3 regions of the Paenibacillus sp. FSL E2-0177 genome follow, and region 2 is predicted to be linked to each of the others. Evidence: riboswitches for the same ligand, from Rfam matches in the RefSeq annotation. Region 2 holds a riboswitch; each other region holds the start of a gene.
What was found. A riboswitch is a leader RNA that binds a small molecule or an ion and turns the genes downstream of it on or off. The one in region 2 is predicted to bind cyclic di-AMP.
Positions count from the first base shown of each region.

Region 1: linked by a shared signal. The riboswitch ahead of MHI25_RS00190 (3D domain-containing protein) and the one ahead of MHI25_RS26395 (alpha/beta hydrolase) in region 2 are both predicted to bind cyclic di-AMP.
Region 3: linked by a shared signal. The riboswitch ahead of MHI25_RS16970 (APC family permease) and the one ahead of MHI25_RS26395 (alpha/beta hydrolase) in region 2 are both predicted to bind cyclic di-AMP.

Region 1 is NZ_CP150307.1:40,606-45,730, reverse strand. Features, by position in the region: gene yabG (sporulation peptidase YabG) at 1-216, opposite strand, end outside; gene rsmA (16S rRNA (adenine(1518)-N(6)/adenine(1519)-N(6))-dimethyltransferase RsmA) at 382-1,266, opposite strand; gene rnmV (ribonuclease M5) at 1,263-1,814, opposite strand; gene MHI25_RS00190 (3D domain-containing protein) at 1,991-3,157, opposite strand; cyclic di-AMP (ydaO/yuaA leader) riboswitch at 3,443-3,672, opposite strand; gene MHI25_RS00185 (TatD family hydrolase) at 3,871-4,641, opposite strand; gene MHI25_RS00180 (HD domain-containing protein) at 4,693-5,125, opposite strand, start outside.
Region 2 is NZ_CP150307.1:5,937,345-5,942,469, forward strand. Features, by position in the region: gene MHI25_RS26395 (alpha/beta hydrolase) at 299-1,126, opposite strand; cyclic di-AMP (ydaO/yuaA leader) riboswitch at 1,214-1,400, opposite strand; partial or broken gene MHI25_RS26400 (glyoxalase) at 1,662-1,757, shown strand; gene MHI25_RS26405 (hypothetical protein) at 1,835-2,008, opposite strand; gene MHI25_RS26410 (Nif3-like dinuclear metal center hexameric protein) at 2,093-2,851, opposite strand; gene MHI25_RS26415 (alpha-glucuronidase family glycosyl hydrolase) at 2,912-4,966, opposite strand; gene MHI25_RS26420 (endo-1,4-beta-xylanase) at 5,049-5,125, opposite strand, start outside.
Region 3 is NZ_CP150307.1:3,802,243-3,807,367, forward strand. Features, by position in the region: gene MHI25_RS16960 (iron ABC transporter permease) at 1-468, opposite strand, end outside; gene MHI25_RS16965 (iron-hydroxamate ABC transporter substrate-binding protein) at 689-1,696, opposite strand; gene MHI25_RS16970 (APC family permease) at 1,900-3,717, opposite strand; cyclic di-AMP (ydaO/yuaA leader) riboswitch at 3,842-4,001, opposite strand; gene MHI25_RS16975 (disulfide oxidoreductase) at 4,196-4,660, opposite strand; gene MHI25_RS16980 (DsbA family protein) at 4,657-5,125, opposite strand, start outside.

The sequences.
Region 1 (5,125 bases), 1.0 Mb from region 2:
CAGCTGTGTCAGTGATTCCTTCGCTTTGATCTGTGCTTGCTGTCCCCGTTCCGTTATTCGGGTAGGAGGCACTTGAACCAGGTCATCCAGAGGAGAATCCGCCAACAGGCGGAAATCTGTGCCTTTAATGACGGCTCTATCCTGCACGATATTATCTACACGAAATGTTAAATCACCGCCATAAGATTTGCGAACGACCAAGTCTCCTAAATTCATTACAACCACCACCTCTACCCCATCGTATGGGCAAAGGCCTCAGTTGGTTCATAACTCGCCATATTTTTAAAATATAAGAATGTATAATGCTCCACCAAAATAACATCCTTATATTTCTACGAGAAACGGTTGTCGTCCTTTAAGACAACAACCGTTTCTTATTGCTTATTCAATTCCAGCGGCTAGCAAAACACTGCTTAAGCGGGCGTATTCTTCAAGACTGAGTGTTTCTCCGCGACGGGTCGGTTCAATACCCGCTTCTGCGAGTAAAGCCTCCAGCTGCTCACGTCCTTGTTCAGGGAAGTAACGAGCCTTCAGATTGTTAGCAATCGTCTTGCGGCGCTGTGTGAAAGAAGCGTGAACCACTTCAAAGAAATGCTTCTCACTCTCCACCTTTACCGGAGGATGCTCTCTAACCTTCAGACGGATAACAGCAGACTCCACATTAGGTTGAGGGATGAATACCGTACGTGGCACGATACAGACGAGCTCAGGCTCGCTGTAGTACTGCACGGCAATGCTAAGACTTCCGTATTCCTTTCCACCTGGAGATGCAGCCATACGCTCCGCAACCTCCTTCTGAATCATTACAACGATGTTATCAAGGGGAAGCTTCTCTTCGAGCAGCTTCATCAGAATCGGAGTAGTCACATAATAAGGCAGGTTAGCAACCACACTGACCTTGTTCACAGTGGTGAAATCTTCCTTGAACATTTCCTGCAAGTTCACATTGAGGACATCATCGTTACGAACCTTAACATGGGGATAGGGGGAAAGTACGTCTTTTAATATTGGAATCAGTCTACGGTCAATCTCTACGGCAGTTACAGCACCCGCTGTTAGTGCCAGACGCTCCGTCAGCGCTCCAATTCCCGGCCCGATCTCCAGCGCCCCAGAATCGCTATCTAGTCCAGCAGCGTCTACAATCTTGTCCAAAATATTTTGATCAATCAAAAAATTCTGTCCCAGGCTTTTCTTGAACTTGAATCCATAACGTTGAATAATCTCTTTGGTCCGTTTTGGAGTCGAAATTTCCTCTCTACCACTCATGAAGTAATGCCTCCCTGATCAATTTGGGCGAGAGCCCCGGCAAATTCCTCCCGCGTAATCCCAAACATCGCCAGCCGCTTGTACAGCTGTTTGCCGTTACAATATCCGATTCCAAGCAAATTACCAAGCGCCATACGTCTTTCAGCAGCCCGAGGGTGTACAAGCATTCCAGCGGCCATAAGATCATCAATACCAATCAAAGCAGGTGCTCCTTCAAAAGAGGTATGTACATTACGCAGCGCATGACGAATCGCCTCTGGCGATGCATTCTCTACACCGATATCCCCTTTTCGAGTTGCGTCCTTCTCTGGAATAAAAGCATGCTTGCAGCCCGGCACCTTCGCTGAAACGATTTTACGAATTCGCTCCCCAGCATGGTCCGGGTCCGTAAGAATAATAACCCCTCTACGTTCCATAGCAAGCGCGATCTTAGCAATTACAGTCCGGTTTACAGCAGAGCCGCCTGTCTCAATGGTATCCGCTTCTACAGCACGCTTAATGGCTACGGTATCGCTTTTGCCTTCAACGACGATTAATTCCTTAATCATATTTCTTGACTCCTTCCAAAAAAAGCAAAAAGAAGAGGATTCGCTCCTCTTCTTTTGGTTAAAGAATGTATAAGTGATGAGCGGTTGCTCTGCGATCAACGAAATGATCATCCAGCGTTCCTTAACGGTTATCATCACTATAGCTTATCAAAGGATTTTTTGCAAAAGCTTCAGTTCTAGTTAAGCTCTGGTTTCACAGGTCCAATCACATAAACGGTACGTGATTTACGGCCGAAATTACGAGCATGGCTCAGGGAATCATAATAGACATCCACTTTATTGCCTTTAATGGCACCGCCAGTATCCTCTGCACGGCGGAATCCAAGCCCATCGATATAAACCCACCAGCCAATAGGAATTACATTCGGATCTACTGCAATTGTACGACCTTCCGTTACGCGTGTTCCGGAGGCAGTTTTAGTACCTATCCCTGGCTCTTCTGACGAATAAGCTGTCATGGAGACGTTCTTAATCATCTTCTTGTACTCAAAGTCTACGCCAGCCTTGCTTGTGACGTTCTTAGTCTTAGCGCTAACTTTAGTCGTTTTGGAGGTAGTGCTTGATTTGGAAGTTGTTGTAGCTTTAGCAACTACAGTAGGCTTAGGAAGTGCTTTAGTACCAACGGCAATGATCTTATCTTTTGTTACCGTTTGTACTTCCTTGCCGATCATGCGCATAGAGGCCAGTTCTCCGTCTTGATAGATCTTTTCAATATGCTGAACCATGACGCCTGGTTTGCCTGCCTGTGCCACTCTAACTGTTCCCACAGTAAGGGAGGGATCTGCTGTCTTAATAACACGGAAAGGTAAGTTAGTTGTTCGCTGTACCGTTTGCTTGTTGATACGAACGATCTTAATCTCCATGTCAGCAGAGATGGTGGTGTCTAACGAAGGAAAAATCTTATCATAGCCTTCTAGGTTGATACCCAGTTTGTCAATCGCTTGACCGATAGTGTCTTCGGTCGTATATAACGTTTTTGTTGCTCCGTCCGCAGTAAGGCTAAATTTCTGCGCACGATTGATAACGACACGGTCACCGTCTTTTATTTCATCACTCAGACCTAAAGATAATTCATCATGCGGCTGCAGCGAAATTTGCTCTTTCTCCAACACATCACCAAGAAGTGCTTCTCGCGTTTCAAGTGTCTGTGTTTGCCCGTCTATTACTAAAACTAATTGTTTATTACTTTGACCGTGTACGTACAGCAGAATTAACAGCGCGATTGCGATTGAAATCACACCTGCAAGTAAAAGTACGCGAGTATTTACTTGCTCCCACCGTAATGCGAAAGACCTGCTGGATGACTGCGAATCATGGGATACCTCTGGTTGGAATAAGCCCATTCTCTCCATCCTCCTTACATAGCCTCGTCGTCAATTTGTATATCATGAGGACTGAATTTCTTTGACGAAACTATTTGAGATTGTCACAGGATACGCACGTATTAACTTAGCGTCTCCTGCTCATGGATCGCCTGCTCGGCACAGCTACTCCCACACCTGTTATATAACAGTATGCGGGCAACATTCAGTTTATTCAAAAATAAAGAAGCCTAAAAAGAGTTCTCTTGAGGACTCTTTCGTGGCTTCTCCGATGTCAGAATACGCGGGAATGTTTGTGCACGAGGTTGCCTCTCTTACTTGCGCTTACGGGGTTAGCTGTCGGGTTCGGACGAAAGAGAGACGCCCTATTTCAGGTCACCCGCTCACGGCGGTTGCCCTTAAATTCACCCCAAAGACCACGTGAAGAAATCAAATATTGTTCTGCGGCAATTCCTAGTCGTATTCAAGATACAGGCATGCGGCAGTTCAATATTGGTTCCCCCGTTCTCCATACGGAGACTCAGCGAGACGATCCATGAATCAATGGCTGTCACAATAACAACAGCTCACATCACTGAAAAGATGATATCCTGTTTTGATGCATGTTGTAAAGGACGATTCAACCACGTTTACGCAAATATATGGTTAAAATATTGTAATAATCAGCCGTTTTTATATTAAAAAAGTTTAATATATCGGCCATTCTCTATTTTTCACCCGTTTTACTCCTGTTTTCAGACAATCCCAAATCGTTCCAGTGCGTTCGTATACGTAATTTTAGCCAATTCTTCCCATGTTAACCCTTTAATTTCAGCCGCAGCCTCTGCTACTAACTTCACATGAGCACTCTCATTTCGCTTGCCTCGGAAGGGGTGTGGAGTCAAATATGGAGCGTCTGTTTCGATCAATAATCGGTCCAATGGCGTCTGTGCAAGCACCTCTTTAGGCACTCTGGCATTTTTGAACGTGATCGGTCCTCCAAATGACAAATGAAATCCTAGATCTAGACACATTTTTGCGGTTTCCCAGCTGCCTGAGAAAGAATGCATTACGCCACCAATTTCATTTGCTTTTTCCTCCCGTAAAATCCGTACGACATCTTCATGGGCATCACGGTCATGTATGCAGATTGGCATTTTTAGTTCACGGGCTAGTCCAATTTGTTTGCGGAAGACCTCCTGCTGCACATCCTTGGGAGAGGTATCCCAATAATAATCCAACCCAATCTCTCCGATGGCCACCACTTTCTCATGGCTGCAAAGAGAGGCGATCCAATCGAGGTCCCCCTCTTTCATATCAATCGCATCCTGTGGATGCCAGCCCACCGCTGCATAAATATAATCATAAGATTCAGCCAGCTTCATCGTTGAAGGGATCGTTTCCCGATTAAATCCAATATTGATCATCTTGCTAACTCCGGCCTCTACTGCACGAGCTATAACTTCCTCGCGATCCTCGTCGAATTGAGGCGCATCTAAATGTGTATGAGTGTCGAACAGATACATTTTAAAGCTCACTCCTTGTTGTTTTTATCAATAGTTCCATAAATATTTGTATTATTTTGCAAAAATCTCTGCTACAGAAGAGGGCAACCGTGTAAGGGCTTTTTTCAGCTTATCCTGTGGGAAATATAGGTGATATCTGCCACGATGAATCCCGCTTATTGAGCGCACAATATCCGATACCTCTGAAATTTCCCGCAATTGCTCATTCCGATCAAGCAGTAAAATTTGATTATTGTCGAAGGCTGCTCCTGGACGGAACACATCATAAGGCAAATCTGTCGGATAATCAATCTCTAAGTCATATTCTGGGTTAAGTCCCGCTCCCGCAAAACTGCTGCGGATTTCCGTAATCATATCTGTATCCAAATTCTCGATCTCTACATATTTATACAGTTTACGATGAATAAAACGGGTACACAAGTCGCTTAATAACTCATCTTCTTCAAGGGTCCATTGCATAAAAGCAGTCTGTACCAGTGCCTCA
Region 2 (5,125 bases):
ATATCCATTATATTAGGGAAATTCTCCCTAATGTTCATCGATAATCGCTTTAAAATGAGGTTTTTAGGGAATTCCTCCCTAAAAATTCATGCAAATACCCATTTATGGCTAAAAACATCCTATTATTAGGGAGGATTTCCCTAATCTACGTTCTAGGAGCCATAATCTCCTTCATTTTAGGGAGAATTCCCCTAAAGTTCTTCCCAGAAAGACGACCCATAGCCAGCTCATTCCGCCCTGGCTATGGGACGCCTATTTTCTCACTTAAACGCTTCGCTTGTGAAGGTCTCCCTATAGATCAGCTAATCTGCTGACTGCCCTGCTGCTTCTCTAAGAAACGCTGAAGAATCGCATTGAATTGCTCCGGTTGGCACAGATTACTTGGATCTAATGCGTTCGGAATAATCGCCAACTGCGCCTGCGGCAGCTGAGACACCATTTCCTTCATACAATTCACTCCAAATTCATTAAAGTCCCCCACAATACATAATGCAGGACGTTTAAAAGCCTTTAAACATCTGGTGTAATCAACATGGCTCGTAGCCAGCCTTTGCCGATATAACTCCCGGGGGCGTTTGTCCAGCAGTCCTCTTCTAATCTCATTGTAGGCCAGACTCCAGCGCTCTCGGTACATCATCCGAATCGAAGGCAACACCAGCTCGCTTGGGAGATAATACATTAGTAAACTGCAATATGCTGCCATAGTTTGTATTTTCCCTACTATTGTTGATCCGTGAGTCCTACAAAAGCTATCCGCGACCACAATGGCTTTTACACGCTCAGGATATTGTTTGGCAATATGCTGAACGACTAAGCCACCATAGGCGATTCCTACAAAAACTGCTTCACGGATACCTAGGTCATTCAACAGCATAATCAGATCCAGACATTGCGTCTCAATAATCTCATGTGGGGCCTCCAGCAGTTTACCAGACTTGCCATTCCCCCGTAAATCGCACAAAATCACTTTATATTTATCGGAAAAATACTCCAGCTGTGGTTTGAACATACTGTGTGTTAATCCATGTCCATGGATAAACACAACCGGAGTGCCAGTTCCATTGATTTCATAATAGAGCGAAGTTCCGTTCAGTTTAGCGATAGGCAAAGGTAACACCTCTTTCATAATAAATTCTACGACTATATCTGCTTAAAAACGCAGCAAAAAACCACAGAGGGATTCTCTGTGGCTATTCATCACTAAACACGCCATTCATCCTCTCTCCATACGCTTACGAGGTTAGCTGTCGGATTCGGGCAGTGAGAGTTGCCCTACCTGCAGGGATGCATATTATGCACCCGGAACAGGATTCACCCCATAACCAGTGCCGACTCTCACATCGGCTGCCAGTTGTTGGTTCCCCCGCTTTCCAGAAACGGAAATTAAGCGGATTGCTTATGTAATTGTAAATTTAAGATAATTCTCAGTTCTGAGATGAATCATACTCTTGTAAGGTTTTCTTGTAAAGGAGGGCTCTGGTCAAAATAATGTTGAAAGCAATGCTTTTCATTTCATATTAAGCATACTCTTCATTTTCTCTTTCTTTTGCTCTTGTTTACTCGTTTTCTTTAGAAAAACAGCTCTGAAGCAAGCGAAAAAGGGGGTGATTCACCAGTACTTTCCTATTTAATAAGAAACGACAATCTTCAATACCAATATTGGGCCAGTTTCTGTACCTTGGGGTGTTCGTCGTTTCTATGTCCCCGATCCGTTTGGCAAGCTTGTTAATATTATTTCACATGAACAGCACGAATGATTTCATAAAAAAGAAAAAAGCTAAGCAGAATCAGAGATCTCCCCCTGTCCACTTAGCTTCCTTTTACAATACTATGGCTACAAAAGATCGGCGTTTTTCAATGCATGCTCCCAGCTTGGAAAAAAGAACAGCGCACTTCTCATAAGCTCTGGGTCGCTTTGCTTCACTTGTTTTTTACTGATCGAGCTTCCGTCGCTTTGCAGCTTTTTGATCCGACTTAATACTTCATCAGCCTCCAAAGGAATTTCCATTGAAACACTCCTTTCTCAGTGACCTGTTTCCCTTCATTTTCTCCATAATATGTTTATTTATTCCGTACTCTTAATTTCCCCAGATTAAACCATCTGATAGATGGGTTGTTCAGCAATGAACCGGGTAGGAAGCATGGGATATTTGTCTGCTAAGATTTCAGCTAAATATTTCATCCCCGGTGCTTCACTCTCCGCATGACCTAACATGATGAGCGCTTTAGATTTGCCTTGGTGCCCTGCATCCCGCACATATTCCGGAGTCTCCCACTCTGGTCCTTCTCCAGCAATAATTAAATCAAGATTGTGATCATTAAAAAGCGGAATAGCCATCGTCCCGCCTCCTCTGTAACCTACTAATATCCCTACGCGTTTGCAGGACAGAGACAGGTCACCAGCAGCGCGTACATAAGAGATGCCTAGCTTACTTTTAATATACTGAGCAGCTTCCATTACAGTCATAGCAGGAATAGTGAGAATCGTAGCAGCCGCTTGCTGCTCTTCCACATAGTCTGACCAATCCAGCTCTCGCAGCAAACCCATCATAATCCCATCCGGCTCTTGCCGATGCCAATAATCATGATAACGAAAAATAGCTATTGGGGAATGTTCGATCAGACTTTTTTTCGCATGATAAACCGGATCACCTTCTAACCACTCGCTCGCTGCATGATGGCTATAAAATATACCTTCATGCGTGATCAGCAAATTGGCTCCTAACGCTATTGCTTGCTCCACAATATTTTGTGTGGCAGAGAAGGCCGTAATAATCCCTGTGACTTCAGTTTCCGGTTCCCCTGGGTTCAGAATATCCACAGTCCCTTCTACCTGTTCCACAGTTCCCATTAAATCTTTCAAAATCGCTCTAATCGTGAGGCTCACTATCATCATCCCTCGAATCGAAATCTAATAAATCTTTCTGCCTTTAAGATCCTCAATTCCGCTCTTGCGGTAAAAATACGTATTGATCCGATCTCTCCATTCCTGCGCATGCTCTGCTTGCTCTTCAAGACGTTGCTTCACTTGCACATACAATCCACTCTCCATGCTGCCTTCAAGTGATTCCCATGTTGCTAGAAGCTGTGCAGCCTGCTCTGCCCCCTCGAAATGAGTATCGTAGATATGTTGTATAACCGTTTGCCCCGATTGCAGAACATGCGTGTATGGAACATGATGGAAGAACAGCAGCAGCTCTTCTGGACAAGACGCTAGATTCTCATAATTTGATGCGTTAAGACCCATATACTGTCCGCTATACCCCGTTCCCGATTTGACTGAACGATCCACACCAATGCCCTTATGATCCGCATAATGGTACGTTCCCCACTTGGCGTATTCATATCCATCCACATTCGGCCCATAATGATGATCCGGATTAACCATCCAGCCCACACCTAATGGAGCTGTGTAAGATTCGTAAATCCTCCATGAGTCCATTAACATCCCGCGAATAGCAGCCACTAGACCTTCATCAGTGCCAAAGGTAAGGCGAATCCATTCCTCAGCTATTTCTTTTGCCGTCAGCTCCGGATTCCAAATTAATCTCCCATATCCATACAGATTAGCTTGAGCTAACCCGTGCCCCGTCCAGTTCATGTCATCCCCGACATTAGTTACAGCAGCCACACCATTATACTTATTTCCCCACACCGATCCGTCCACAATATGTTTCACAAGTGTAGTTTGCCCTTTGGCATAAGTATTGAAATCAAGGACTTCTTTCCACTGTGGAACGAGATAACAGAGATGCCGCTGCTGCCCTGTATATTCTTGAGCAATCTGAAACTCCATCAGATGATTGGTATGTTCCAGTGCGCCAAACAGCGGAGATACCGGTTCTCTGACTTGAAAATCCATCGGTCCATTCTTGATTTGCAGCACTACATTATCATTAAATCGGCCATCCAATGGTTTGAAATGATCATACGCTGCTCTGGCCCGATCTGTCTTACGGTCACGCCAATCCTGCTTGCAGTTATATACGAAACAACGCCAAATCACGATTCCGCCAAACGGCTCCAGTGCTTCTCCCAGCATATTAGCGCCATCGGCATGGTCACGCCCGTAAGTGAATGGCCCTGGTCGATTTTCTGAATCCGCTTTGACCACAAACCCGCCAAAATCAGGGATCACTCGATAAACCTCACCCGCCTTATCTTTCCACCATTGCCGCACCGCTGGGTCCAGTGGATCAGCTGTCTCCAATGCTCCGATCTGTATCGGGCTGGCGAAGTTAGCACTGAGGAATAGCTTAATTCCGTATACGCGGAATATTCCTGCAATTAACGCGATATCAGGCAAATATTGCTCCGTTATAAATAGAGATTCAAGCTCATGAACATTCACATTGTTAATCGAAATCGCGTTGATCCCCACAGAGGACATCAATCTGGCATAATCACGCAGCCGCTTTGTATCGTTAAGAAATTGATTGGACTCGTAAAAAAAGGACCGTCCAGCATAGCCACGTTCAATACTGCCATCAAAATTATCCCAGTGATTAATCATTCGCAGGCCGTTCACCGGATTCATAGACAAATTCAGAGCGTCTATCTCGCTTTCTGTTCCTATCAGCCGTAACAGATGGAATACGCCATACAATATTCCAACAGGCGTTGAAGCACCGACAGCGATACATTGCTCAGTAGCATTTGTACGTATAAGGAAACCTTCAGGACCCAGTGAATCGGTTCGTTCTCCTGCGAATACTCTACTAATTAATGGATTCCCCCCTTGGAAGGTTCCTATAACGATACACGGTCCTTCAGGTTTCGCTGTGAGCAGTGGCGCTTTGCCCAGCATAGAGGTCATCCCCTGTATGAATTCCGCGGCTGCCGCCTGAATCGTCTCGTTGTCCTCCGTTACTACCAACTCAACACACCAATCTATATATTGATTGTATAGAGATCCTGATTTCAGCTGACCATAATTGAGCCAAGCCTCATAAGCGGTATTTGTCATGTTTATTCCTCCCGTATAAATAACCCGCCCTGGATTGAAAAGGACGGGTTCATGATTCGCAAGCTTGAGCAGGTTACCCGCTCTATGATTTGGTGACAGCGTTAAGCAATTGGTGATACGCTGGCTTAGGATTATGCTGCTCATCGAATAGAAATGGCC
Region 3 (5,125 bases), 2.1 Mb from region 2:
GATTCCGAATACGATAAAAGAGGCCACAGCGGCACCGATAAAGCAATACAACATTAGTGAAGTGAATGAGAGTGAGGGTGCAAAAGCAAATACTATGGCCAGCGCTACCCCTGCTCCTGCATTCAAGCCTAACAGCCCTGAATCCGCAAGCGGGTTTCTTGTCATCCCCTGCATGATAGCCCCTGCTACTGCGAAGCAAGCACCGACTAAGGCGCCAGCAATAGCACGTGGAAATCGCAGTTCTCTAATTACCTGATGTTTTTGTAAATCTGGATTGAAATGAAATATAGCTTCCCATACCGTAGCTAACTTGATATCTGCTGCACCTACTGAGACCGAAAGTGCCAATCCGAAGGCAATGGCAGCAAGTCCAAAAATAAGAATACCAATGGCAGCTGCCGGTCGGGTATGTAGAGCTTTTTTGGGTTCATTTTTAATACGATTTGCGAAATCTGAGGGTGAAACCATGAGTCGTCTCCTTATTCAATAGTTACAATGGTTTATATGATAACAACAATCATTCTCATTATCGCAAAAATATTTATGTTGTACAATTGCAGGATCGATTTTTCCGTACTATGGGATTGGTTTATAAAAAAATGGTGCAGATCTTTGTATCACGAGATACTTGATCTGCACGCTCTTCCCCACCGAAATGATCAGTCTCATTCATGGTGAATTACGACTTTTATTTCACAAGACTTTTTAGCACATCGTCAATGATTTTGCTGCCAGCGTTCGCACCACTGTAAAGCCAGCTGCTTGTTGAGCTCATTTCATGCACATTTCCAGCTTTTACAGCTGGGATGCCCTTCCAGATTGCACTATCTAGGATCTCCGAACCCTCAGTCTTATCACTATTTACAAGGAAAATATGATCTGCGGTCAGCTCAGAAAGCTTCTCTAGTGAGATCGGATTCCAAGTTGCTCTTGTTCCTACTGGGATCTCTGTTACTAAGTTAGGCAGCGTTACGCCAAGGTCTGTATATAATACAGCTCCACTGCTGCGGGTTTCGTCTACAATATAGAAGTTTTTTTGCACCAACCATAAAATAGCCGCGGACTCTTGTCCAATAGCTCCTGCAAGCTGTTCTTTCGCAGCCGCTGCTTTAACATCATAATCTTTAATGGCTTTTTCTGCTTCAGGGGTTTTGTTCAAAATCTCACCCATCTTGAGCAACGATTTGCGCCAATCTTGATTTAGTTCATCCCCAATTACATAAGTGGGTGCAATCTTATTCAACTGATCGTAAATCCCGTTCTGAACAGAAGACTCCGATGGGATGATAATAAGATCCGGAGCAAAGCTGGTTACAGCCTCTAACGGAAGGTCGTAACTAATTGTAGGAACATCCTTCAATTCAGTGGCCAGATAATCCTGAACGCCGTTTGTAACTGACCATTGAGCTACTGGAGTTACACCCAGAGTTACCAAAGAGTCTTCCAAATATGAACCCAGAACGCGCTGTGGATTAGCCGGAATCGTTACTTTATGACCCATTGCATCTGTTAACGTCTTAGGTGCAGCAGGTGCCTCTGTAGATTCTGCTGTAGGCGCTGTTGTAGGCGCTGTTCCTGCATTTGATGAGCTTTCAGCATTATTATTACCACAAGCGGAAAGTATTAGCGTCATCACTATTAGTCCGCTCATCGTCACTTTCATGCTTCCTGATCTTTTTCTGTTAAGCCAAAACATTAAAAACCCTCCTATATGTAACTGCTTTGATATTCAAAGGTGACCTTTACCTCTGCTTCACTTTTAAATGATATTGATTCTCATTCTCTGTGTCAACATATAAATTTCAAATTCTGTGGATTTGCAACAATTTCCTTCATATAAAATACAAAAGAGGTTATATTCCGAACGTTCCGGATATAACCTCATCTTTAATCTTCTACTTATTTATTTAAATGATACGGGACAGTCGCTACTACAACGTCCTTTTGATTCATTAGATACGAGCGGATTAAAAAGCTGGTCTGATTATGAAGCACGGCTTGCCACCAATGTTTGGTAATAAACTGTGGAATCAGAATCGTGATGTGATCCGTCGCAGCGGTCTTCCACTCTACCGTATCGATAAACTTCACTAACGGACGAATGATACTACGATATCTGGAACGAAGAACAATCAGGCGTACACCTGGATTCCATTCCTCCCACCGTTGCTCCATCTTATGAATGTCTTCTTCATCAAAGCCTACATACACAGCAACAACATTATCTGTTAGAGACTTCGCATAGCTGATGGAATGTAATACAGCACGTGTAACCCCTGCAACAGGAACAACTACAGTACTTCCTTTAATTACAGGTTTATCAGTAGCCGGACATATACGCAGTTGATCCGCAGTGTTCAAATAATGCTTATGAATACGGTGGAACACGAACATTACAGCAGGTAAGAAAATGAATGCCATCCATACGCTCGAGAATTTAGTAATGATAAATATAAGCGTAATCGTCAATGTAGTCAGCATACCGATGGTATTTACTACAAATCTTTTCACCCATCCAGCGGGTCTTGTTTTGATCCAATGCACCATCATCCCCAGTTGGGATAAGGTAAAAGGAATGAACACGCCTACCGCATATAGTGGAATCAAACCTTCCGTATTCCCATGGAATGCAGTCACAAGTATGATAGACATAACTCCTAGAAAAATAATGCCGTTTGAGAAGCCCAGGCGGTCACCACGGACCATAAATGCATGTGGCAGATATTTATCTTTTGCAAACATAAAGGCGAGCAGCGGAAACGCTGAATATGCTGTATTAGCTGCCAAGAACAAAATCACTGCTGTAATCCCTTGAATGAAAAAGTACAATCCGCCACGGCCAAAGGTCGATTCAGCGATCTGAGAGACAACCGTAGCCTTTTCATCTGGCACAATACCATACCAATACGCCAGCACAGTGATTCCGGTAAACATAAAGCCAAGGATAAGTCCCATGATCATTAGCGTCTTGGCTGCATTCTTCTCAGCGGGTGCTTTAAAGTTTGGGATCGCATTAGATACGGCCTCAACCCCCGTTAGGGCTGAACAACCAGAGCTAAACGCTTTTAATAGTAGAAACAAACTTACATTAGATACGGCGCTGCCTATTTCAGGAACATTCGCATGCGCGCCACCCATTGCATATTTAACGATACCGGAGATAATCAGAACAACAATCGAAACCACAAACAAATACACTGGAATTGCGATAAATGAAGCCGATTCAGTCACTCCGCGAAGATTAATGATTGTTAATAAAACGATAACAGATACAGCGATGAGAACAGTATGATTATGAAGACTTGGAAAAGCCGATGTGATCGCATCCGTCCCTGCCGAGGCACTAACCGCTACGGTAAGAATGTAATCCACCAATAATGAACCCCCAGCGAGCAGCCCTGTCGGAATACCAAGATTACTCTTGGCTACGATATAAGCTCCGCCTCCTTGCGGATAAGCAAAAATCGTCTGCCGATAGGATAAAATCAGGATGGCCAGCAGGCCCAATACGGCTAATGCAATTGGCAGGGAATACCAGATGGCAGTAAACCCGGCAGCCACCAGTACAATCAGAATTTGTTCCGTTCCGTAGGCTACAGACGAGAGCGCATCAGAAGACAGGACAGCCAGTGCTTTAACCTTGGATAACTTTTCATGATCGAGTTCATTCGACTTCATCGGACGTCCGATCAATAGTCGTTTTACCTTGCTTACCATGGTGGATACAGTTCCTTTCTTTGGGAGCTGAAACGGAATTTCCGTGCGCTGTTTTCATCGGTGGATTTCATAAATGCAGACACAAAAATAAGCATACGGAAATGATCCGCATGCTTATGCATGGTCATTTTCCCACCTTGCTTACGAGGTTAGCTGGCGGATTCGGGCTGTGGTTATAGCCCTACGGTAGAGGTCTGTTCGACCCGGTTCCGATTCACCCCATTGGCATGAATGCCAAGTTTGGTTCCCCCGTTTTTCCTAAGAAAATTCAGCGCATATTCAACTTCTCACAAGGTCTAATATTAGTCTACAAAGTGCCTACAGTAAAGCGTTGAAAAAAATGAAAAAAGAATGAAAAAACATCCAATAAGCTCAAATATAGCGTCTTATTGGATGCTCTCTTTCATTATCTTCAATTATCCCTCTAGCCCGTGATTTTAATACCTTTTCAGCTTTTTTGTACCTTCCAAAGTAAAAACTAAAATCCTAAGCTCTCCTCAGCATCTACTTCAATCACTTCTTCTTCCCTACGTCCATACCAAAGAAGGAGACTTATTAGAGCAAACGCTATTAAAGCTAACAAAGGAATCGTTATAAATCCGAAGTAGTTCAAGTAATCTTTATTACAAGGAACACCAACTGTACAAGGTAGAACTTTACTTAACGCTGGAATCTTCTGTTCCGCATAATGATAGATTGAGATACTGCCACCAATCAAACTTAATGGAAGCACATAAGGAATGATGCGCTTATCTCCACGGAAAGTGGCAATTCCCAACAAAAATAACTGCGGATACATAAAAATCCGCTGAAACCAGCAAAGCTTACAAGGTTCATACTTCAAGACTTCACTTAAATACAAGCTACCAGCTACAGCAACCAAAGAGACGAACCAGGCCAGATAGAGGCAGTTACGCTTGCAAAAAGATAGGAATTTTGTCACTTTGCCTCCACTGCTTTTGCGGCGGTGTTAATTTCAGATGTAATCGCTTCAATATCGAAAGGTTCAGCCGTTTTCACTCCATTAATGTAGAGCGAAGGCGTAGTTGTCACGCCTGCGTCAGTTGCCAACTGAATGTCTTTCTTCAGCTCATCTGCATAAGTTTTCTCTTGGATGTCTTTACGCAACAGATCGTAATCGATCGCTAATTTCTCTTTTTCAGCAAGGCTTACCAAGAAATCCTCAGTGGCCCATTCCACGCTCTCATCCCCTTGCTGCGCATACACAGCATCATAGAACTTCCAGAATTCATCCTTATTCTGATGGTATACAGACAATGCAGCTAGTGAAGCTGTCTCAGAGTCAGGACCAACGAAAGCCATATTTACAAAGTAAAGAGCTGCTTTTCCCTCGTTGACAAAATCTTGAACAATTTTCGGTTTCATGGAGCCAGCAAACTGGGAACAA